One region of the Streptomonospora halophila genome, then DNA from elsewhere that is predicted to be linked to it. Evidence: predicted binding sites of a transcription regulator. Region 1 holds the regulator's gene; each other region holds the start of a gene.
The links. The regulator LexA, encoded in region 1, represses DNA repair genes until DNA is damaged. The targets are predictions, from matches to a motif close to TCGAACANNTGTTCGA.

Region 1 (7,846 bases):
TGCGCAACATGTGCGAGGCCAACCACTACACCATGGACGACAGCACCGTGCAGGCGCTGGCCGAGTACTTCGAGCGGGTGCCGAAGGGGCCGGCCTTCGGCAACGGGCGCGATGCGCGCAAGCTGTTCGAGGGGATGGTCGACCGGCAGGCCTACCGGCTGGGCGGTGAGGCGCCGGACAACCCGGCGGAGCTGGCACGGCTGGTGCCCGAGGACCTCGGGCCAGAGGTGCTGGAGAGCGCGTCGGCGGGCGCGGCCTCAGAGGACGACTTGGCGAGCCTGAGGGCGGAGCTGGACGGGATGATCGGGCTCCATGAGGTCAAGGACACGGTCAACGACCTGACCAACCTCGTCGTCATGGCCCGGCGGCGGTCGGACATGGGACTGCCGGTGGCGCCGATGAGCCACCACCTCGTCTTCGCCGGGCCGCCCGGCACCGGCAAGACGACGATCGCACGGCTCTACGGGCGGCTGCTGCACACGCTGGGCGTGCTACCGGGCGGTCACGTCGTCGAGACCGCCCGCTCCGACCTGGTCGGCCGCTACGTGGGCCACACCGCGCAGATGACGGCGGAGGTCTTCGAGCGCGCCAAGGGCGGGGTGCTGTTCGTCGACGAGGCCTACACTCTGGCGCCCAAGGCCGGCGGCGGCAACGACTTCGGCCAGGAGGCCATCGACACGCTGGTCAAGCTGATGGAGGACCACCGCGACGAGGTCGTGGTCATCGTCGCGGGCTACACCGACGAGATGCAGCGGTTCCTCGACTCCAACCCCGGGTTGGCGTCGCGGTTCAACCACCGGGTGGAGTTCGCGTCCTACAGCGACGACGAGCTGGTGACCATCGTCGAGCACATCGCGCGCGGGTCGGGCTACGAGTGCACCGAGCCGACGCTGGAGGCGCTGCGCGCGCACTTCTCCCAGGTGCCGCGCGACTCCTCGTTCGGCAACGGGCGCTACGCCCGCCAGGTGCTGGAGCGCATGGTCACCCGGCAGGCGGGCCGCCTGGTGCACGCCGAGAACGCGGGCCGCGACGACTTCAACACGCTGCTGCCCGAGGACATCCCGGCGCTCTGAGCGCGGTCTGCGGCACGACGGAAGCCGCGGCGGTCACCGGTGACCGCCGCGGCTTCCGTCGTTTCGGGCGGGAGCCACGACCACCGGTTCGCCGAGTCCGGCGTGGCCGGTATCGGACGTCGCCACACCCCCGGACCTGTGCTCATTTGAGCGAAACCGATTGACTGTCGAGGGCAAACGGACATAATCAAAGAGGGCAACAATCAAACGGATCGGCAAATGCGGGCTCACACACATTGCGCCGGGTGCAGCGCCCCGGATCCAGCGCGCTTCCGACTGATCGCCGGCCCGTCCGTCCCCGATGCGGTCGCTGCGGATTCCGCGGCCCCGGCGGCCGCCACCGGGCGCCGCCCGCGGTTCGCCGCCGCGGCGGCCCCGACCGCCACCGCCGTTGAAGCACGGAGCAGGCCCGCATGATCCTGACCTGTACGCCCAACCCCAGCGTCGACCACACGCTCGAAGTGCCCGAGCTGCGCCTCGGCGGCATCCTGCGCATCAGGTCGCCTACCACAGAGGCGGGCGGCAAGGGGGTCAACGTCTCCCGCGCGCTGCGCGCGATGGGGCATGCGACCACCGCCGTGCTGCCGGTCGGCGGCGCGACGGGTGCCGAGCTCACCTCCCTGCTGGGCGACCTGCACCACGTCGCGGTGCCGATCGCCGGCACCACGCGCAAGAACTTCACGCTGGCCGAGGGCGACGGCACCACGACCAAGCTCAACAGCTCCGGCCCCGAACTGGCGCCGGAGGAGATCGACGGCCTGCTGGAGACGGTCGAGGCCGAGCTGGCGCGCGGCCCGGAGTGGCTCGTGGCCAGCGGAAGCCTGCCCATCGGTGCGCCGGTCGACTTCTACGCGCGCCTGGCCAAGCTGGCCGGCTCCCGCGGCGTGCCGCTCGCGCTGGACACCTCGGGCGAACCGCTGGAGGCCGCTGTCGCGGCGGGCGGCAACGCACTGCTCAAGCCCAACCGCGAGGAGCTGAGCGCGCTCGCGGGCCGGGATATGGAGACCGTCGGCGACGTCGCCCGCGCAGCAGGCACGGCCGTGGCCCGGGGCAACCGCGCGGTCCTGGTCACCCTGGGGCCGCACGGAGCCGTGCTCGCCGAGGCCGACGGCACCTGGTGGGGCCAGGGCCCGTCGGTCGTGCCGCGCAGCACCGTGGGCGCGGGCGACTGCGCGCTGGCGGGCTACCTCTCGGCCGACGGCTCGCCGGAGGGGCGCCTGCGCCGCGCCGTGGCCTGGGGCGCGGCGGCCGTCGCACTCCCCGGAACCACGGTGCCCGGCCCCGAGGACCTCCGTGCCGAGTCGGTGCGGGTGGTGGCCGACCCGCCCGCGTCCTGGCGCCTGGACGACCTGTAGCGACGCCGCGGGACGCGTCAGGCCGGCGTCCTCCCGGCGCGCCGGGCAGGGCACGTCGGCCGCCGGGGGCCGCGGCCCCCGGGGCGTTGCCACGGGCGCTCGGCCCGCGCCGACGCCGGTGCGGGCCGCCGACGGCGCCGTTCTGTCGCAACCCCCTGCCATGATCATTCCGTCATCGGGCAGTGGCCGCGACCGGGAGGAGGCCGAGCAGTGGACGCCGAGCAGGAACGCGGTCCCGCCGCCGCGCACCCCTTCCATCGCGCCGGGCCTGTCGCCCCCGCCCCGAACCGCGGACGGTGAGGGCGACGGTGGCTGCAGCGGCGGCGGAGGGCGCTCGGGCCGGTGCGGTGCCGCGGCCGCGGCACCGGCTAGAACTCGGGCATCACGAGTTCCTGGCCGGGCTCGATCTCGGACTCGCTGAGGCCGTTCGCCTTCACGATCTCGTGCACGGTGCTGCGCGGATCGTCGCCGGGACGCACACGTTCGGCGATCGACCACAGGGTGTCACCGTCGCGGACGACCACGGTGGGAGGCGCCTCCTCGTGCAGCGCCGACTCCGCGGGCGCCGGGCCCGTGGCGGAGGCTCCGGCGGTGCCCACGGCCAGCAGCAGGCCGGCCAGAAGGGCGGTCGCCAGCGCCGAGACCGCCGCGCCCACCACGACGCGCCCTCGGCGCGTGAGGCGCTCGTTCCACAGTTTGGCTGCGGCGCCGAGCACCGGAGCGGGGCGCGGTGCCGGGACGGCGGCCGGGCGCAGAGCCCGCGCCGGGGCCGGTGCCGCCTGCCGCGGACGCCGGGCCGCCCTCGGCGGGGCCGCCGCGGCGGCGCTCCACTCGGGCAGCTGCCGCGCCCAGTCGAACAGCGCGCCGTCGTGCGCTCCCGGGAACGGGTCGGCGCCGGAAGCGCCTTCGCGTTCGGCCTCCTCGGCCGGCGGCGCCTGCGGCGGGACCACGGACAGCCGCGCGCGCCGCGGCAGCCGGACGGCGGGCCCGCCGTCATCGGGTCGTGGGATGTCGGGCCAGGTCAAGGGGGATTCGAACGCAGTGGCGGATTGAGACGCTGACATAGTCATGGCCGCACAGTCCTCACCTTCGTACGCCAGTTCGTTAGAACTAACGTTCGATTCCTACCGCATTCGAGCGAATTTTTCAGCACCATCTCGAACGTTTGTTTGATATTGCCGTGTGCACGCAGTAACGTTGGACATGTTTCGCTGCGGTATCGGCGACGCCACGTTCAGTGGCTGAACACGCGCTACCGCTGCCGAACACTGATCGACCGGCTGGTCCCTCGAGTCGGGGGATCCGCCTGACGCCCGCCGATAGCCGCACCCAGAACAACCGACCGCCGAGGAGGCCGGCCGTGCCGGAGGAGAACCACGGAACCCAGGAACCTCACACGGGCGGGGGGTCCGTCACCGCGCTCCGGTCCGCTGCCGCTCCACCCGCCGATTCTCAGGACTCCGCTGACAGCGCCGAGGGGGCGCCGCAGCTCACCGCACGCCAGCAGAGCGTGCTGAACTGCATCCACCGCTATGTGCGGCAGCGCGGATATCCACCGTCCATCCGGGAGATCGGCGACGCGGTGGGGCTATCGAGCCCGTCCAGTGTGGCGCACCAACTGAAGGTCTTGCAACGCAAGGGCTACCTCTACCGCGACCAGAACCGCCCACGAGCGGTCGAAATCCGCATTCCGGGCCAGCCGCCGGTGCGCTCCTGGGACCAGCTGGAGGAGACCCCCGAGGCCGACGAGTCCCGCGCGACCGCGGTCCCGGTGGTCGGGCGCATCGCGGCGGGCGGCCCCATCCTGGCCGAGGAGTCCATCGAGGACGTCCTCACGCTGCCCAAGCAGCTCGTGGGCGAGGGCCGGCTGTTCATGCTCAACGTCGTCGGCGACTCGATGGTCGACGCCGCCATCACCGACGGTGACCTGGTCGTCGTCCGCCAGCAGCCCGAGGCCAACAGCGGCGACATCGTCGCGGCGATGCTCGACGACGAGGCCACGGTCAAGGCGTTCAAGCGCGACTCCGACCACGTGTGGCTACTGCCGCGCAACGACGAATACGAGCCCATCCTCGGCGACGACGCCACCATCCTGGGCAAGGTGGTGGCCGTGCTCCGGCGCGTGTGAGCCGCCGCCGCGTCGGCATAACGAGTTCGCCTCGCTTTGGCACGGGTTCGTGATCTTCGCTGTAGATCACGAACCCGTCGCCTTTTCGGAACCCAACGGTTATCCCTGACCCCGCCCGGCACCGGTTCCCGATCCCCCGCCCTACGCCGCGACGGCGGCTCCGCGCCAGGGACCAAAGGCCGAATCCTCGCGTGCCGCCCGCCGCTCAGGGCCGCCCGGCGCGCCGCACGCCGCCGATCCCCCGGCACACCCCGCACCCGCGGGCGCGGCGGGCACTACGGTAGGGACCATGCCCGTCCGCTCGCCCTTGCGCGCCGCCGCCGTCGCCGCGCTCCTGGCGGCCCTCCTGGCCACCGGCTGCAGCCCCGAAACCGACGACTCCGGGCCCGTCGAGCCGCCCGGCATCCGGCCGCAGCAGAGCGAGGTCACCTTCCGCAGCGGCCCCGACACCCTGCACGGCACCTTCGCCCTGCCACCCGGCGGCGGTGGCGACCTGCCCGCGGCGCTGATCGTCTCCGGCAGCGGCCCCACCGACCGCGACGGCAACAGCCCGGGGCGGCCCGACGCCGGCACGAACAAGAACTTCGCGCGCCTGCTGGCCGACATGGGGGTCGCCTCCCTGCGCTACGACAAGCTCGGCAGCGGCGAGACCGGCATGGCCTCGCGCGAGAAGGACGCCGCCGTCGGCTACGGCGTCTTCGCCCAGGAGGTCGCCGACGCCTACGCGCACCTGGCGTCGCGGCCCGAGGTCGACCCCTCGCGGCTCATCGTGCTGGGCCACAGCGAGGGCGCCCTGTTCGCGCTGCGCGCCCACGAGATCGTCGAGGAGCATCCGCCGCGCGCACTCGTCCTCGCCGCCCCGCCGGGCCGCCGCTACCTCGACGTCGTCGACCGGCAGATCACCGAGCAGGTCCGCAGGGCCGAGGCCGCCGGCTCCATGGACTACGCCGCGGCCGACCAGGCGCTCTCGGACGTGCGGACCGCCGTCGCCGGAATCCGCGACGGCGACGAACTGGAGGAGGCCGACCTCCCGCAGGGCTTCGGGGGCCTCTTCGCTCCCCGGTACCAGGACTTCCTGCGCCGCATCGACGCGATGGACCCCGTGCGCCTGGCGCGCGACCTGCCCGCCGGCACCGCAACGCTCGTCCTGTGGGGCACCGCCGACTCGCAGATCGCGCGCGGCGACGTCGACCGCCTGATGACCGGGCTGCCCGACGGCGAGCGGGCCGACATCCCCGGCGCCGACCACGTGTTCCGCAGGTACAGCGACGCGCCCGGGGCGGAGGCGCTCGACTCCCGGCGCCGCTTCTCCCCCGACGTGGCCCCCGCCCTGCGCACCTTCCTGGAGTCCGAGACCGGCCTCTAGCCGGGGTGTGTTCGATGATTGGCGGTTCAGCCGGAACACGGCGCCCGACCGGCACCGCGTACGCCCGGCAGTGGCGGGCGTGTGCGGCCACGGCCTCAGTAGTCGCCCTTTTCGATCTCGGCGGTGACGGCCCGGGCCAGGGACTCGGCGTTGGCCAGCGCCACGTCGGCGGGCATCGACTCACTGGCCTGGTAGTCGACCGCGGCGGTGTGGCAGGCCATCGTGTACAGGTTCGACAGCCGCACCGCGGTGCAGCCCCAGTCGAAGCCCTGCACCGACTCGCTCCAGCCCTTGGCCTCGTCGCCGAGCCCGGACAGCTTGTGCGGAGACGCCTTTCCCCGCGCAGCCGCCTCCAGCGCCGTAGACGCGGCCTCGGTCCCCGGCCTGCCGGTGCGGTCGGCGTAGCGGACGATCACCACGCGCGCGGCCGCGGGCACCTCGGAGGCGGTCTGCGGCGTCTCCCAGCGGCACTCGTAGCCTTCGCGGCGCTCCGGGTCGAAGTCGGCGATCCTGCGGCTGAGCTCGGTGTCGCGCGCGGGGACCAGGCCGTCGAGGACGCCGCCGGGCACCACCGAGCAGTCGGGCGCCGACTCGTACTCGCCGCCCGCCGCAGAGGTGAGCGAGACGATCGCCCACACGCCGGCGGCGGCGAGCACCAGCACGACGACCGCCAGTGTGGCCACGACCGCGGTGGCGCATCCGCGGCTCTGCGCCGGTGCCGAGGAGATGGGCTCGGGCGGGGCGGCGGCGCCGAACGGTGCGGGAGGGCCGGGCGGCGCGGGCGGCCCGTGGCGTTCCGGCGGGCCGGGCGGCCCGGGCACTCCGCCCGGCCCGTGCCCGGGACCGCCCGAAGGTGGCTGGGCCATGCATGCCTCCCTGCTGCCGTCCTCGTGGTGCTCGGCGCGCGCGGCGCAACCCGGCGGCACTGCGGCGCCCAGTCACGCTACTACCCGCGCGGGGGCGGACTCCCCCGCCCGCCCGGCAGGCGAAAACGCGCTCCCGCCGACGGCGGGCATGCGACCGGCAGCACATGCGGCCGCCCGCGGGACCGGACCCGGCGGGGCGTCCTACAAGGAGCCGGCCACCCGCTCTGCGGCGGTCACGGCGCCCTCGCGGGCGGCGGCGTAGTCCATGCCGCCGTCTCCGGCATCGCCGCCGTAGAAGACCTGGATGAGCATGTTGTCGCGGCGGAAGACGACCTCGGCGGAGGCGGCGTCGGCGGTACCCGGCCAGACCAGCGCGCCCTCGCCCAGCTCGGAGACCGGATCGGCGCCCTCCAGGTCGCCGATGGGCGCCAACTGCTCCAGCCGCCGGCCGGCGGCGCGGGCGCCGCTGACCTCGCCGGCCTTGTCGGTGAAGTGGGCGGTGAAGTCCAGATGGAGCGAGCGCGGCGGGGCGTCGTCGGCGCCCACCGAAGTCCACACGCAGGTGGAGCTGTCCGCGTTCTCCATGGGGCCCTGCCGGCTGGTCTCCAGCTCGGCGCCGGGCACCAGCTCGGTCACCGCCTCCTGGGGCACCGCCGAGCAGGCCGGCGCGGAGGCGTAGGTGTCGGCCTCGTCGGCCTGTTCGGCCGGCTCGCCGCGCCCCACCAGCAGTCCGGCGGTGACCGCGACGGCCACGACCAGGACGGTTCCGGCCCCCGCCGCGATCCACAGCCGCCGCGCAGAGCCGTGCCGCTCGCCGCGGCCCCGCTGGTCCGGCGCGCGCCCGTTCCCCGCCATCGGTCAGGCCACGACGACGTTGACGAGCTTGGGTGCCTTGACCACGACCCTGCGGACCTCCTTGCCGCCGATGAAGCCCTGCACCTTCTCGGAGGCGAGCGCGAGCCGCTCCAGCTCATCGGGTTCGATGTCGGGGGCGACCTCCAGCTTGTCACGGACCTTGCTGGAAACCTGGACGACACACGTGACCGACTCCTGTGTCA
Region 2 (7,846 bases), on a different contig from region 1:
CGGTCCGCGACTCGGTGTTCACCCGGAGGCACTGACCATCGACCCCGCCCTGCGCGCGGCGCTGGCCGACGCCGGCGCCGTCAACGCGTTCTTCGCCGTCGAGACCGGCCCGGCGGCCGCGGGGGCGCGGCACCCGCTGCCCGAGCTGTGGGAGCGCGGGCGGCTGCTGGAGGGCGAGGTCGCGGCCGTGCGCGCCGGGCTGGCCGCGGCCAACGGGCGCCCGATCGCAGCGGTCGAGCAGCGCACCGCGGCCTCCCTCGCCTACCAGGGCCTGGCCTCGCGGCTGCTCTCGCCCCAGGTGGCCGCGGTGCTGTGCCACGGGGTCATCGCCCCGGCCGCGGCGCTGCGCTGGTACGTGGCCGAGGGGCGGCTGCGCCTCGCGCTCGGCGAGGGAGCCGGCGCCGCCGCGGCCGAAGACCGCCCGCCCGCCGAGGCGGCCGCCGACCTGGTGGCCGAACACGTCGTCGGCGCCGTGCTGACTCCCCTCGCCTGCGCGGTGCGCGCACACACGGGGCTGGCGCCGCGCCTGCTCTACGGCAACGCGGCCTCGGCGCTGGCGGGAGCCGCGGCGACGGTGGCGGCGGCGCGGCCCGAGCACGCCGCCGGCGCCTACGCGCTGGCGCGCCGTGTGCTGGAGCGGCCGCCGCTGCGCGGGCTGGGCGGCTTCGCGCCCGCGGCGCCGGGGCCCGGACCCGCGGTGTTCGCCCGCACCACGTGCTGCCTGTACTACCGGGCCGCCGGCGGCGCGGTCTGCGGCGACTGCCCGATCGCCGCGCGCGCCCGCAGGAGCTGACCGGCCGCGCGCCGGCGGCCGCTCCCCCGGCCCGCGGGGCGCGCGATGTGCCGGGTTCGAGGTGCGGCGTCAGGAGCCGCGGTTCTCCCCCAGCTCCTCCTCGATGGGGTTGACCGGCCCGGTCTCCTGCGCGCGCTCGGAGACGCCGGGCTTGGTGTGGTGCCGGCGCTGCTGGGCGCGGTCGGACTCGTCGCGCTTCTGCCCGCCGAGCTCGTCCTGGGGCACGGCGCGCATCACCTCGTTCGGCTCGTTGAAGTCCGCCGGCGGCATGGCCTGCAGGGCGCTGAGGAGGTACCGGTCGGCGCCCTGCTCCTGGGCGTACTCCACGATCCGGTCCTTGCTCACGGGAAAGTCCAGACCGGAGAGGATGCGCTTCAGCCCTTCGGTGTCGTGCAGAACCGCCATCGGGCGCTCCTTTCGCTCGGCCGCTGCCCCGGTGCACCACCCGCCGGCGCGGTGCGCGCCGGGCTGACCAGGGCACCGGGCGTTCACCCGCCGACTACCCTGCCGCCCCCGCCGCCATTCGCGGCGCACCTTCAGCGACCGGCGGGAACGCTGTCCGCGGCCTGCCCGACGCCGCGGCGCGATCGCCGCGGCCGTCCCGTGATACCAATGATAACTTAACATCGCTAACGGATATTGGATATCAACGTTAGGACCCTCATGGCGACCATGCAGACACGCCGACTCGGCAGCACCGGACCGCAGGTCTCGGCCCTGGGCCTGGGGATGATGGGCATGTCCGACCTCTACGGCCCGGCCGACCGCGACGAGGCGGTGGCCACCGTGCACAGCGCCCTGGACGCCGGTGTCACGCTGCTGGACACCGGCGACTTCTACGGCATGGGTGACAACGAGATGCTGCTGCGCGACGCGCTGCGGGAGCGCGACCGCGGCAACGCCGTCATCAGCGTGAAGTTCGGCGCCCTGCGCGGCCCCGACGGCGCCTGGTCGGGCAACGACGGCCGGCCGGAGGCGGTGCGCAGCTTCCTCGCCTACTCGCTGCGCCGCCTGGGCACCGACCACATCGACGTCTACCGCCCCGCCCGCCTGGACCCCGCGGTGCCGGTGGAGGAGACGGTGGGTGCCATCGCCGAGATGGTCGAGGCCGGCTACGTGCGCCACATCGGGCTCTCGGAGGTCGGCGCGCAGACGCTGCGGCGCGCCGCGGCCGTCCACCCCATCACCGACCTGCAGATCGAGTACTCGCTGCTGTCCCGCGGCGTCGAGGACGAGATCCTGCCCGCCGCCCGCGAGCTGGGCATCGGGGTGACCGCCTACGGCGTCCTCTCGCGCGGCCTGCTCTCGGGCCACTGGAGCAGCGGGCGCGGCCTGGCGCCCGGCGACTTCCGCGCCGGCAGTCCGCGGTTCCGCGACGGGAACCTTGAGCACAACCTGGACCTGGTCGAGGCGCTGCGCACCGTCGCCGCAGCCAAGGGCATGACCCCCGCCCAGGCCGCCATCGCCTGGGTCGCCGCGCGCGGCGACGACGTCGTGCCGCTGGTGGGCGCGCGCCGGCGCGAGCGCCTCGCCGAGGCCTTGGGCGCGCTGGAGTCCGGGCTGACCGCCGAAGAGGCCGCGGAGATCGAGAAGGCGGTGCCGCGCGGCGCCGCGGCGGGCGAGCGCTACCCCGAGGCGCTGATGCCGCACCTGCCCGCCTGAGGCCGGCGTGCGGCGGTCGCGGCGCGGGGCCCGTCAGGGCCGCCGGCGGGGCCCGCCCTGCTCCGACTCCCCCGCGCCGGAGCCGGAGCCTGCGCCGGAGCGGTCGTGGTCGTGTGCGGGCGCGACCCACACCGCTTCGGCGGCGACCAGCCCCAGCGCCTGCTCGCGCTGCTCGCCGGGGGCGCCGGTGCGCACGATCAGCGGCCCGCCGAAGGGGCGGCGCTCCACCAGCTCGACGCGCATGCCGATGCCGATGTCCTGCTCGGCGAGGTGGCGCAGCAGGTCGGGGTCGGAGTCGTTGACCCGCACGATGACGCCGGTGGTGCCCTCGTCCGCGGCCGACAGCAGCTGGGTCTCGCGCTCGGGCACGCTGCCCTCGCGGGTGGGGATGGGGTCGCCGTGCGGGTCGACGGCGGGATCGCCCAGGTAGGCGGCGATGCGGTCGACGAACCGGTCGGAGACGACGTGCTCGAGGATCTCGGCCTCGTCGTGGACCTCGTCCCAGGAGTAGCCCAGCGCCTCGACCAGGTAGGTCTCCAGCAGCCGGTGGCGGCGCAGGACGGCCAGGGCCGCCTTGTCGCCGGTCTCGGTGAGGCGCACGTTGCCGTAGCGGCGGTGCGACACCAGCCCCAGCTCGCCGAGTTTGCGCAGCATGCCCGAAACCGAGGAGTTGGACACCGAGAGCCGCTCGGCCATCGCCGAGATCGTCACCGGGCCGGAACCGCGTTCCTGCAGGTCGTAGATGACCTTGACGTAGTCCTCGACCGAGGTGGACGGCCGCTCGGATGCGTTCTCCATGGTCGCCACGGTATCGCGCCCGGCCCCGGGGGCGCGTCCGCGGCCGGAGGGCCGGCGCACCCGCTCACGGCTGCGGGCGCCCGTGCTCCAGGAGCTCCTCGATCCGCCGCAGCCGCTCGTGCAGAGCGGCGGCGTCGGCGCTCGTGGCCGGGCGCCGGTCGGGACGCATCTCCACCAGCACGGCGCCGCCGGGTTCGAGGACGACGCTCGTGGTGTCGGCGACGCTGTGCGCCCCCTGCTTCTTGATCAGCACGTCCACGTCGGAGCGGCGCACGGCCAGGCGCCGCAGGGCCGGGCCGAGGTAGCGGCCGTCGCGCGCCAGCACCGTGGGGGTGCCGTTGAGCGCCCGCCAGGTCCAGGCGCGGGCCGTTGCGGCACGCACCACCACGGCGTCCACGGCGAGCAGGACGACCGCGCCGAGCACGCCGCCGACCAGGGAGTCGTCCTGGCCGATGATGGCGTTTTGCACCACATTGGCCAGCAGCAGCATCACGGCCAGGTCCATGGTGTTGAGCTGGGCGGTGTCGCGCTTGCCCAGGACGCGCAGCAGCACCGCCAGCGCCGCGTAGACCGCGACCGTGCGGATCACCTTCTCCGCCGGCGGCACGCCGATGACCATCAGGTCGCTCCAGATTCCGCTCCACATGGCCGGGCGTCTCCGTCTCGGGTAAGGGGTGGGATCGGCGCCCCGTGTTCGGGGCGCGGCGCCGGTTCGCCGCCCGGGTGACGGGTGTGCCGCGCGCCACCATCGTGGCGCCGCGGAGGATGGGAACCCCCGCCGCCACGCCGCATCCGGGAGGGCCTCGGCACGGGCCGCGACCGTGATTTGCCTGCTCATGGTTTTATCCATGATCATCCGTGCGCTAGTGTTCGTACACGAGTTCGATTTCGGCCCTCTTCCCCGGGCGCGGCGCCGACTGCCCCGCTTTGGCCGAGCCAACGGGGGGAGCCATGGCCGCAGTACTCGTCACCACCGCGGCGCGCCCGAAGGGCCGACGCTGATGACCGACGCCTTCGCGCACCTGCACACCGCCTCCTCGGCGTCGATGCGCCACGGCACCGCGCCGCCGCACGCGCTGGTCGAGCGCGCGGCCGAACTGGGCATGGACATGCTCGCGCTGACCGACCGCGACGGCCTCTACGGCGCGGTCAAGCACGTGCGCGCCTGCGAGCGGGTCGGGATCGCCCCGGTTCTGGGTGCCGACCTGGCCGTGGCCGCGCCCGAGGGCGGGCGGGTGGTCGTGCTGGCCCGCGGCCGGCGCGGCTGGGCCTCCCTGTGCCGGCTGGTCAGCGCCGCACACGCCGCCGGGGCGCGCGGTGTTCCCGCCGTCTCCCACGCGATGGTGGGCGAGCACGCCGAAGGGCTGGTCGTGCTCGCCGGACCCGAGTCCGACGTCGGCCTGGCGGCGGCCGAGCACCGCATGGAGCGCGCCCGCCGGTGCCTGGAGGCCTGGCGCGAGGCCGCCGAGACCGCCGTCGAGCTGGTCGACCACTACGGGCCCGCCCAGCACCGCCGGGCGACCGCGATGCTGCGCCTGGCCGAGGAGACCCGCACCCTGGCGGTACTGGGCAACGCCGTGCGCTATCCCCGCCGCTCCGGCGCCGAGGTCGCCCGCGTCCTGGACGAGGCGCGGCGCTGGCTGCCGGGCGGCGGGGCGCCGTCCGAGTCCGGCGGGTCCCAGGCCTACCTGAAGACCACCGCCGAGATGACCGAGGTCGCCGAGCGGATCTGCGGCCCCGACCGCACCGCCGTGCGGCGGCTGCTGGCCCACACCCGCGCCCTGGCCGCCTCCTGCCGCCTGGACCCCGGCGCCGACCTGGGCATGGACCGCCACCACCTGCCCGACATCCCCGCCGCCCGCGAGCGGTTGTGGCTGACCTGCCGGGAAGGGATGGCCCGGCTGGGCCTGGAGGGCGACCGGCGCGCCCGCTCCCGGCTCGCCCACGAACTGGCGGTCATCGAACGCAAGGGGTTCTGCGCCTACTTCCTGACCGTGGCCGACATCGCCCACCGCATCCGCGAGCAGGGCATCCGCTGCTCCATCCGCGGCTCGGGCGCCGGAAGCCTGGTCAACCGCCTCATCGGCATCTCGGCCGTGGACCCCCTGGCCCACGGGCTGCTGATGGAGCGCTTCCTCACCGACAGCCGCACCGGCCTGCCCGACATCGACCTGGACGTGGAGTCGGCCCGCCGGCTGGACGCCTACCAGGTGATCCTGGACGCCTACCCCGACGCCGCCTGCGTGTCGATGATGGAGACCTACCGCGCACGCAGCGCCATCCGCGACGTGGGCTCGGTGATGGGCATCCCGCCGCACGAGATCGACGTGCTGGCCAAGGCGTTCCCGCACATCCGCGCCCGCCAGATCCGGGCGGCCTGCGCCGACCTGCCCGAACTGCGCTCCGGCGGCCTGGCCGACTACCCGGTGGAGACGCTGTTCAGGCTGGCCGAGCGCCTGGACGGGCTGCCCCGCCACATCGCCCTGCACCCCTGCGGAATCGTCGTCTCCGACGCCTCCCTGGGCGACCGGGCGCCGCTGGAGCCCAGCCGGATCGGCTACGACATGGTCCAGTACGACAAGGAGGACGTCGAGGAGATGGGACTGATCAAGCTCGACGTCCTCGGGGTGCGCATGCAGTCGGCCATGACGCACGCGCTGTCGGAGGTCGAGCGCACCGGGGGCGAGCGCATCGACCTCGACTCGCTGCCCGACGACGACCCCGCGACCTATGCGATGATCCGCTCCTCGGCCACCCTGGGCTGCTTCCAGATCGAGTCGCCCGGCCAGCGCGAGCTGGTCAGCCGGCTGCGCCCGGACAGCATGGACGACCTCATCGCCGACATCTCGCTGTTCCGCCCCGGCCCGGTCAACAGCGACATGATCACCCCCTTCATCGCCGCGCGCGACGGCGAGCGCGACCCCGAGGCCCCCAGCCCGGTGCTGTCGCGGGTACTGGCCTCGACCGGCGGGGTGGTCGTCTTCCACGAGCAGGTCGCGGCCGTGCTGCACGCCATGACCGGCTGCGGGCTGGACCAGGCCGAGGCGATGCGCCGGCAGCTGGGCACCGACGAGGGCAAGGAGGAGGTGCGCCTGCGCTTCACGGCCATGGCCCGCGACTGCGGCCACAGCGGGCCGGTGGTCGAGGAGGTCTGGCGGATTCTCTCCTCCTTCGGCGCCTTCGGGTTCTGCAAGGCCCACGCCGCGGCGTTCGCGCTGCCCACCTACCAGTCGGCGTGGCTGAAGCGGCACCACCCGGCGGCCTTCTACGCCGGGGTCCTCACCCACGACCCGGGCATGTACCCGCGCCGCGCCATCCTCGACGACGCCCGCCGCTTCGGCGTCGCGGTGCTGGGCGTGGACGTCAACCGCTCCGGGCGCGAGTGGCGCGTGGAGACCGCGCCGCAGGGCGGGCCGGGCATCCGCGCCGCGCTGGCCGACGTCAAGGGCATCACCGACGCCGAGATCGACGCGCTCGCGGCCGGGCGCCCCTACGCCTCGTTGAACGACGCCGCCAACCGGGCCCGCCTCTCCCGCGGCGTGCTGGAGGGGCTGGTGCGGGTGGGCGCCTTCGACTCCCTCTACGGCATCGACGAGGGCTCCCCGCACCCGGGCGGCCCGAGCCGGCGCGACCTGCTGCTGCGGGTGAGCGCGCTGGACCGCGCCGCCCGCCGGTCGCTGGGCGGCGGTCAGCTGCCCATCGCCCTGGAGGCCGCCGCCGAGGAGCCCTGCGACCGGGGGCTGCCGCCGATGACGCCGGTGGACGCGGTCCAGGCCGAGCTCGAGGTGCTGGGCTACGACGCCTCCCGGCACCTGCTGGACTGCTACGCGGAGCTGACCGCCGCCCTGGGCGCGCTGTGCGGCGCGGTGCGCGCCCGCGACCTGGCCGCGGTCCCGGCCGGCTCGCAGGTGCTGGTGCTGGGGGTGAAGGTGGCCACCCAGACCCCGGCGGTGCGCTCGGGCCAGCGCATCATCTTCACCACACTGGACGACGCCACCGGCCTGGTGGACCTGACGTTCTTCGAGTCGGTGCAGGAGCGCTGCGCCGCCACCGTCTTCGGGTCCTGGCTGCTGGCGGTGCGCGGCAGGGTGCGCCGGGTCGGCTCGGGCATGGCGACGGTCAACGCCACCCACGCCTACGACCTGGAGGAGCTGGCGCGGATCTGGCACGAGGGCGGCGAGGGCGCCGCTGCGGCGCTGCGCGAGCGCTTGGAAAAAGATCCCGAGAGCGTGCCGGTCAGCGGCGTCGGCGGGCGGCGGATCCGCTACGCCAACGGCTACGAGCTGTCGACCTACGCCGACATCGCGCCGGCGGGCGCCGCTGCGGCGCCGCGCAAGCTCTGGCACGCCAGCCCGGGAAGCGCCGGCCGGTGAGCGCGAGGAGCGGCGCCGGTGCCGACGACACCGCCTCCGGCGCAGGAAGCGGCCGCGTTCCGCGGCTAGAGTTCGGTCCCGGGCCGCAGCGCCGGCCCGCCCCCACGGCCGAATACGCGCGAAGGACGGACCTTGATCACCCTGGCCCATATCAGCGACCTGCACATCGACGGCGGCGCCCGCTCCCGCGAGCGGGTCGAGCAGGTGATGGCCTACCTCA
Region 3 (7,846 bases), on a different contig from region 1:
ACGAGATCGACGTGCTGCGCGTCGACAACTCCCGCGTGCGCGCCGAGCAGGTGGAGAAGCTGGAGCGGCTGCGCGCCGAGCGCGACGACGCCGAGGTGAACGCGGCGCTGGACCGCCTCAGCGCCGCTGCCGCCGCCGAGTCCGGCGGCGCGAGCCTGGAGAACAACCTGCTCGCCGCCGCGGTCGACGCCGCGCGCGCCAAGGCCACCGTCGGCGAGATCTCCGCGGCGATGGAGCGGGTCTTCGGCCGCCACGCCGGGCAGGTCCGTACCATCCAGGGTGTGTACCGCGAGGAAGCCGGCTCGTCCGCCGACGCCGAGTCCGCGATGGCCGAGGTCGCCGAGCGCGTGCGCGCGTTCGAGGAGAACGAGGGCCGCCGCCCGCGCATCCTGGTCGCCAAGATGGGCCAGGACGGCCACGACCGCGGCCAGAAGGTGATCGCCACGGCGTTCGCCGACCTCGGCTTCGACGTGGACGTGGGTCCGCTGTTCCAGACACCGGCCGAGGTCGCGGCCCAGGCCGCCGAGTCCGACGTGCACATCGTCGGCGTCTCGTCGCTGGCCGCCGGCCACCTCACCCTGGTGCCGGCGCTGCGCACCGAGCTGGAGTCCCTGGGCCGGCCCGACATCAAGGTCGCGGTGGGCGGCGTGATCCCCCCGGCCGACCACGGCGCCCTGTACGAGGCCGGCGCGGCGGCGATCTTCCCGCCGGGCACGGTCATCGCCGAGGCGGCGGTGGGCCTGCTGGAGACCCTGGAGTCCGAGCTGGGCCACCGGCCGTGAGCCGGGCACGGGGGGTGCCCGCCGAGGAGCCCGGATGAGCCGCGCCGTCGACGTCGACGCTTACGCCGAGGGGGTCCTGGCCGGTCACCGCCCCACGCTTGCGCGCGCCATCACGCTGGTCGAGTCGCGCCGGCCCGACCACGCCGAGCTCGCCCAGCGGCTCCTGGTGCGGCTCCTGCCGCACACCGGCACGGCCCACCGGGTCGGCATCTCCGGGGTGCCCGGCGTGGGCAAGTCCACGTTCATCGACACCCTGGGCACGCGGCTGACCGCACAGGGGCACCGGGTCGCGGTGCTGGCGGTGGACCCATCCTCCACCCGATCGGGCGGCAGCATCCTCGGCGACAAGACCCGCATGGGCCGGCTCTCGGTCGACCCGCAGGCGTTCGTGCGGCCGTCGCCGACGGCGGGCACGCTCGGCGGGGTGGCCCGCGCCACCCGCGAGACCATGGTGCTGATGGAGGCCGCGGGCTTCGACGTCGTGCTGGTCGAGACCGTGGGAGTGGGCCAGTCCGAGGTCGCGGTGGCCAACATGGTCGACTGCTTCTGCTTTCTGACCCTGGCGCGCACCGGCGACCAGTTGCAGGGGATCAAGAAGGGCGTGCTGGAGCTCGTCGACCTGGCGGCGGTGAACAAGGCGGACGGCCCCCACGAGGCCGACGCCCGCAGGGCCGCACGCGAGCTCTCCCGCGCGCTCCGCATGCTCCAACCGGTGCACCCGGCTTGGCGTCCGCCCGTTCTGACCTGCAGTGGCCTGACCGGCGACGGACTCGACGACTTCTGGGGGACGGTCCTCGACCACCGTGCGGCGCTGGAGGAGGCCGGGGAACTCGAGGGGCGCCGCAGCCGCCAGCAGGTCGACTGGATGTGGGCGCAGGTGCGCGACCGCCTGATGGACAGCCTGCTCGCGCATCCGCGGGTGCGCGAGGACGCTCCGCGCCTGGAGTCCGGCGTGCGCGCCGGCGAGCTCACCCCCACGCTGGCGGCCGAGCGGATCCTCGCCGACTTCGGCGCCGGAGGCGCAGCGGGACAGGGGGATGCCGCGTCGGGGTGCGGGGACGAATCGGACGAAGGGCATGATTCATCACATCCTCCGCTTAGCCCGTGAACGCGGCGTTGTGTGTGGGGAGTGAAACACGCCACAATGGCCCCGGGTCTGGAACGTCCCGGTTGTGGAGAAAATACTTGCGAGACGGCATTCCCGCAGGGCGGTAGGCCTAATACCGTATGTGGTCGAAGGTTTACGGGAGCAGGGGCCGTTCTCCGGCGGTCCTGTTCATCGGCGTCGGCCGGGTCGCGAACCCTCCCGCTCAAGGCCGCCGCCGCAACAGAACGCGGATGGACCCCTACCGAAATCCGCTGTTTTCCGTAGGGTGAGCAAGGGGACCCCTCATCGACACGTGGGGCTGGGAGGAGTGAACGTGCACAGGCTTGGGCTGAGCACCCGGGTCGACAACCACAGCGTGATCGTGAGCGTCGAGGGCGACCTCGACATCGCGACCGCCGACGACCTCCACGAACATGTCCTGTCCGCGATCGACAAGCACGGTCCGTGGTTGATCCTCGACCTGACGGGGCTGGAGTTCATGGACTCCAGCGGCCTGAACGTCGTCATCAACGCCTACCGGGCTGTGAAGGAGCACGGTGGCAGCCTTGCGCTGGCCGCGCCGAACGAACGGGTGACCAAGGTCGTCCGCCTCGTCGGCCTGCACCGGCAGGTTCCGGTCCACAACTCCGTTTCGGCGGCCGTCAACGCCATGGAGCTGCTGGAGAGCAAGCAGCAGGCGGGCTGAACCCCCCGCACCGCCATGGACGGCCGCGCCGCGGCGCGCGGCGCCCCGGGACTCCGGGGCCGCCGCCGTGCCGTGCGGCCGACGGGCCCGCGCCGTACTCGGAGTCTCCTTGCCCTTCCCGTGGGACCACAACGTCCACTACCACGAGTATCTGCTGCGCCAGGTGCCCGGCCACTGCGTGCGCGCGCTCGACGTCGGCTGCGGGACGGGGCGCTTCGCCCGCCGCCTCACCGCCCGATGCGCCCGCGTCGAGGCCGTCGATCCCGACCCCGCCATGATCGCCGAGGCCCGTGAGCGCACACCGCGGCGGCTCGGCGTGCAGTACACCAACACGGCCCTGGCGGACTACGGCATCGCGGCCGGCGCCTACGACTTCGTCTCCGCCGTCGCCAGCCTCCACCACATGGACTTCGCCGAGTCGGTGCGGGCGATGGCCCACGGGCTCGCGCCGGGCGGCGTGCTCGCCGTCCTCGGGCTCTACCGCGAGGAGACCGCGGCCGACCACGCCGCCGGGGCCGCCGCCCTGGCTCCGCAGTGGGCGATCGGCGCCGGCCTGCTCGCCGCCCGCACCGTCACCGGTGTCCCCAGCCCTGCGGCCGAGGCGCCCGTTCCGATGCGCGAGCCCCGGATGAGCCTGCGCGGGGTCCGCCTCGCGGCCCGGCGCCACCTGCCCGGAGCCCGCGTGCGGCGCCTGCTCTTCTGGCGCTACTCGCTCGTCTACCGGCGTCCGCTCGCCGGGTGAGCACGGCGCCGGCCGGCGCCGCCGCTGGGTAGCCTCGATGCCATGCCCACACCCGATTTCATCCTCCGCCTGCGCAAGCACGTGGGACACGAGCTGCTCTGGCTGACGGGCGTGACCGCCGTGGTCATCGCGGAGTCGGGGGAGATCCTGCTGCACCGGCGCGCCGACGACGGGGCCTGGAGCACACCCGGCGGCATCCTGGAGCCCGGCGAGCAGCCGGCCGCCGCCCTCGTGCGCGAGGTTGCCGAGGAGACCGGCGTCGACGTGGTCTGCGAGCGGATCGCCAGCGTCGTCACCGAGCCGCCGTTCACCTACGGAAACGGCGACCGGGTGCAGTTCATGGACGTCACCTTCCGGTGCCGCCCGGTGGGCGGGAGCGCGCGCCCCGACGAGGAGGAGTCGCTGGAGGTCGGCTGGTTCGCCCCCGACCGGCTGCCCCCGATGAACGAGCGGATCATGCGCCGCATCGCCCACGCCCGCGAAGAGGGACCCGCGTACTACACCGCGCCTTAGCCTGCACACCCGGCTTCGCTCGGCCCGCCCCGCAGTCGAGGACCTGAGCCGCCCCCTGGGGGCGGCCCCGGGCAGCCGGGGCGGTCGAGTCCGGCGCGGGTGCGGCAGGGGTTTCGCAGCATCCGCGCGAGGGCGGCCTGTCCCGCCGGTGCGCCCCGCCCCTGGTTGCGGGTGCCGGGCCTCCTCGGGGATCGACGAACCGGGGCCGGGCACCGCGCCGTGACGTGGGAAAGACCGTCGAACGCGCCGTCGGCCTGCGGGAGCACCACGTCCGACCAGGGTGGAAACAAGCGCGGTGTGTGTTCGCCCGGTCGCTGCCCTCCTGCGCGGCGCCCCCGCACCACTCTTGCCGCTTCTCGTCCGCCGGCAGGGAGTCGCCCCGACTCCTTCCCCGGCCGTGCGCGGGCGGCACCGGTCCCTGCCGCAGCCACCCGCGCCGGTCGGCGGTTCGGGTAGCCGCGACCCGCGCGGCGGGACGCGCTCCGGCTGTCGGCACGGTGCGCGATGCTGGGGCCATGAGCGGACCGGCGAAGGACGATCCCGAGACCTCCGGGGCGGACGTCGAGCATCTCGCCGCAGTCCTGGCCCGGCGCAGGCGCGAGCTGTCGGGAGGCAGGGCGACGATCGGCGCCTCCTCGGTGGTCCACGCGGTCGAGGAGACGACGTGGGTGGGCGTGCGGGTCCCGGCGGTCGTGTGCCGCGCCGCCGCCGACCCGTTGCGCCTGCGGCCGACCGAGAGCCCGGTGACCTGCCGCCGCTGCCTCAGGCGGGCCGGCGGGCGCCGCTCCACCCGGGCGGGCCGGGGGCAGACCGAACTGGAGGTGTGACGCGGGCCGTCCGAGCGCGGCCGCCCGCGGCCGTGCCGCCCGGCCGCTGTACGCGAGGCGGCCGGGCGCGTGGCCGATCAGCCCCACAGGCGGCGCATCGTCCAGTCGCCGGTGGTGTTGTCGCAGCTGATGTCGGCGATGCTCAGCTCGCCGTCAGGGGACTCGGCGGCGACGCGCACCAGCCGCATGTCGGCGGCCGCGGCCTTGGCGCTGCGCGCGGCGCGTTCGTCCGGCGATCCCCAGGCGCCGATGACGCGCCGGACACGGTAGGTGCGGTCGCGCCAGGCGAAGAACGCCGGGTGACCGCCGGTGGTCGATCTGACGTCGATCCGTTCGTTGTAAAGACTCACCCGGCCAGTGTATCGAACATGCGTTCGAGTCGACAGCCGCCGGAGGCGTGTCGCGGCGGGCCACCACCTTAGGGCCGCATCGGGGTCCGCCGCCGGGCGGCGCGCTGTCGACCGCCGGTTCGGTGATGCGCACGACCCCCGGCGACCGGCTGATACACCGTCGCTTGGGTGGCCGGTCGGCGCCCGCGCTTCGGCGTGTCGCGCCGCGGGCCGAGGGTCGCCGGCGGTCCGCGAGGGGCCGCGAAGGGCTCCCGGGCGTCGGCGAGGGCGTGCCCCCTGCCGTGTCGCGGAAGCGGTTGCGGCCCGACCGCTCCTCGCGGGGCGGTCGGCCGGGCGTCCAGAGACCGACCGGATGGTATGCCTATGCTGGAACGTGCGCCACGGTGCGCAGGACTCGGCAGACGGGAAGGCGCATGCACAACACGGACGGCTCCGAGCGGTCGGCGACCGCACCCGACCGCGGAGGCGCGGTTCCCGAGCGGCTGCTCTCGGTGGCCACCCGGCTCTTCGCCGATCAGGGCTTCGAGCGCACCTCCGTGCAGGAGCTGGTGTCGGCCGCCGGAGTGACCAAGGGGGCGATGTACCACTACTTCGCGTCCAAGGAGGACCTGCTCTACGCGATCTACCAGCGCGTGCTCTCCATGCAGACGGAGCGGCTCACCAGGTTCGCCGGCGCCGAGGGCCCGGTCAGCGAGCGCCTGCGCAAGGCCGCGGCCGACGTCGTGCACACCACTGTGGACAACCTCGACGACACCCGGATCTTCTTCCGGTCGCTGCACATGCTCTCCGACGACCGGCTGACGGCCGTGCGCAAAGAGCGGCGCCGGTACCACGAGTGCTTCCGCGGCATGATCGAAGAGGGCCAGCGCGAAGGCGTGTTCCGCACCGACGTGCCCGCCGACATCGCCGTCACCCAGTACTTCGGCGCCGTGCACCACCTCAGCACCTGGTACCGCGCAGGTGGCGAGCTGACCGGCTCGCAGGTCGGCGCCTACTTCGCCGAGCTCCTTCTGGCCGAGCTCCGCCCGGCCGGGCCCGGCTCGGGCGCCTGAACGGGCAGGCGTGCCCCCCGGTCCGGAGGTACCCCGCCTTCGTGGACGGCCGCGATCCCCGGCCACCGGGGCGTGGACCGTCAGAAGAAGAGGCGCCCCGGGCGGGAGCGGTCGCGCAGGGCGGCCATCCGCTTGGTGTTGGCGGGCCGGCTGGAGAGCAGGTTGTAGAGGAACACGAACGGCCCCCGGTCGGTGCGCGCGCGCTCGGCCATCTCGCTCATGTTCACCTGCGTGTACAGGCGGGCTCCCCCCGCCGGCAGCCGGACCGCGTGCACTCCCTCGGGGCAGTACGCGTGCGCGTGGTTGTCCGCCGTGTACTCCATGGCGCGCGACAGCGCGGCGCCGAGCACGGGCACCAGCCGGGCGGGCGCCGTCACGGCCCGCAGGTGGAACGACGCGTGGCCGGCGGCGATGTGGCCCAGTTGGTGGGCGGCGACGAAGCGCAGGGCGTCGGGGTCGCGCAACCGGCCGTCGGAGTCGAACAGGTCGCCGGGCACCACGATGTAGCCGCGCCTGCCGTGTCCGATGCCCCAGGCCCGCGAACCGGCGCTCGCGGCCGGGTAGATGTAGGCGTCGGGCGCGCCGGCCAGCCCCATGCCGGCGCTCAGCCGGCGGATGGCGTGGTCGGCGTCGGGGAACTGGGTGGGCGAGATGCGGACCGACTGCGCCCGGCGGCGCGCGTGCCGCAGGCCGGCCGCCGCCCAGCAGCCGCCGGGGATGCCCGCGAGCACGAGCCCGGCCGCCCAGAGGGCCGCGCCTTCACCCGTCCACAGCGTGTGGACGGCAGCGCCGATCACGCAGCAGGTGACCAGGACGGCCGCGAGCGTCAGCGGTACCTCCCAGGGGTGCCGGGAGACGGCCAGCGGCTCGTTCGGCGCCGCATCACCGGCACGGGGACCGAAACCGGCCGGCACCGGAGCGGGCCGCACCGGCGTGTGTGCGGGCGCGTGCCCGGACCCCGCGCCCGCCCGCGCTGGCCGCAGCTGCGGGTCCCGCCGGACGAGCTGCGCGGGAGCGCGGGCGGCGGCCGCGCGCGGCGCGCGGGTACGAGCGGCGGAGCGCCGCGGTGGGAGGCGGCGCTGACCGTCGCCGGAGGCCGCCGTTTGCGTCATGGTGCTGCCCTCCTCCGGATCGCCGTGCCGGTCGCGACACGCGCGTGTGCGTCAAGTTATCGCATATTACTTTCTGTATCGGATGGAAGGCTCGGCAATTCGAGCGTGTCCGGAGAGCGAGGTTTTTCGGCGGAGCGGATCCGCGCGGGGCGCAGGGCGCACGGAGCGGCGCGGGCACGGCCGGGAGCCGGTGCCGCGCGCCCTCGCCCGGGCTACTGAGTGCCCTCGTAGTGGCGGAACTCCTGGGCGAGGAAGTCCAGGAACGCGTCGACCTGGGCGGGGTCGTAACCGGGTCGGGCGCGTGTGGTGGAGAACTTGACGCGGTCCACCTGCGCGGCGGTCAGCGGTGCACGTTCGCGGCGGCCGTGCATCAGGGCCTCCAGCGTCGCCTCGGCGCTGTCCAGGAAGGCGTCGACCTCCTCCTCGTTGTAGCCGGTGGTGAGCCGGGTTGTGGAGAACTGCTGGTTGCGGATGTCCTCCGGACGTATCGGCGGCCGTCCGCCCTGCGCCGAGGGAGGCGGTCCGGTGGGCGGCGCGCCGCCGGGCGGAGGCGCCATCGGATCGGGGCCCGGAGGCGGCGGAACGGGGCCGCCCCCGGGCCCCGCGCCGTGCTGGGGTCCGGGGCCGTGCCGGCCCGGCCCGTGCGGCGGGTAGGGGCCCTGCTGCGGCCCCTGT

Region 2: the regulator LexA is predicted to act here: its motif matches at 4,124-4,139, upstream of ABEA15_RS07980 (DNA polymerase III subunit alpha).
Region 3: the regulator LexA is predicted to act here: its motif matches at 5,020-5,035, upstream of ABEA15_RS09645 (DUF6504 family protein).

What each region holds. Positions count from the first base shown of each region.
Region 1 covers NZ_BAABIK010000017.1:36,731-44,576, forward strand. Annotated here, with positions in the region: gene ABEA15_RS15350 (right-handed parallel beta-helix repeat-containing protein) at 1-1,073, shown strand, start outside; gene ABEA15_RS15355 (1-phosphofructokinase family hexose kinase) at 1,487-2,428, shown strand; gene ABEA15_RS15360 (LysM peptidoglycan-binding domain-containing protein) at 2,797-3,453, opposite strand; gene lexA (transcriptional repressor LexA) at 3,789-4,556, shown strand; gene ABEA15_RS15370 (alpha/beta hydrolase family protein) at 4,846-5,922, shown strand; gene ABEA15_RS15375 (hypothetical protein) at 6,018-6,788, opposite strand; gene ABEA15_RS15380 (hypothetical protein) at 6,990-7,643, opposite strand; gene leuS (leucine--tRNA ligase) at 7,647-7,846, opposite strand, start outside.
Region 2 covers NZ_BAABIK010000007.1:16,817-24,662, reverse strand. Annotated here, with positions in the region: gene ABEA15_RS08010 (MHYT domain-containing protein) at 1-35, shown strand, start outside; gene ABEA15_RS08005 ((2Fe-2S)-binding protein) at 188-793, shown strand; gene ABEA15_RS08000 (DUF2795 domain-containing protein) at 863-1,198, opposite strand; gene ABEA15_RS07995 (aldo/keto reductase) at 1,457-2,455, shown strand; gene ABEA15_RS07990 (metal-dependent transcriptional regulator) at 2,489-3,253, opposite strand; gene ABEA15_RS07985 (DUF421 domain-containing protein) at 3,318-3,899, opposite strand; gene ABEA15_RS07980 (DNA polymerase III subunit alpha) at 4,255-7,626, shown strand; gene ABEA15_RS07975 (metallophosphoesterase) at 7,759-7,846, shown strand, end outside.
Region 3 covers NZ_BAABIK010000009.1:12,852-20,697, forward strand. Annotated here, with positions in the region: gene scpA (methylmalonyl-CoA mutase) at 1-782, shown strand, start outside; gene meaB (methylmalonyl Co-A mutase-associated GTPase MeaB) at 817-1,890, shown strand; gene ABEA15_RS09625 (anti-sigma factor antagonist) at 2,204-2,575, shown strand; gene ABEA15_RS09630 (class I SAM-dependent methyltransferase) at 2,685-3,317, shown strand; gene ABEA15_RS09635 (NUDIX hydrolase) at 3,360-3,830, shown strand; gene ABEA15_RS09640 (hypothetical protein) at 4,346-4,657, shown strand; gene ABEA15_RS09645 (DUF6504 family protein) at 4,735-5,007, opposite strand; gene ABEA15_RS09650 (TetR/AcrR family transcriptional regulator) at 5,421-6,059, shown strand; gene ABEA15_RS09655 (M48 family metallopeptidase) at 6,140-6,973, opposite strand; gene ABEA15_RS09660 (DivIVA domain-containing protein) at 7,384-7,846, opposite strand, start outside.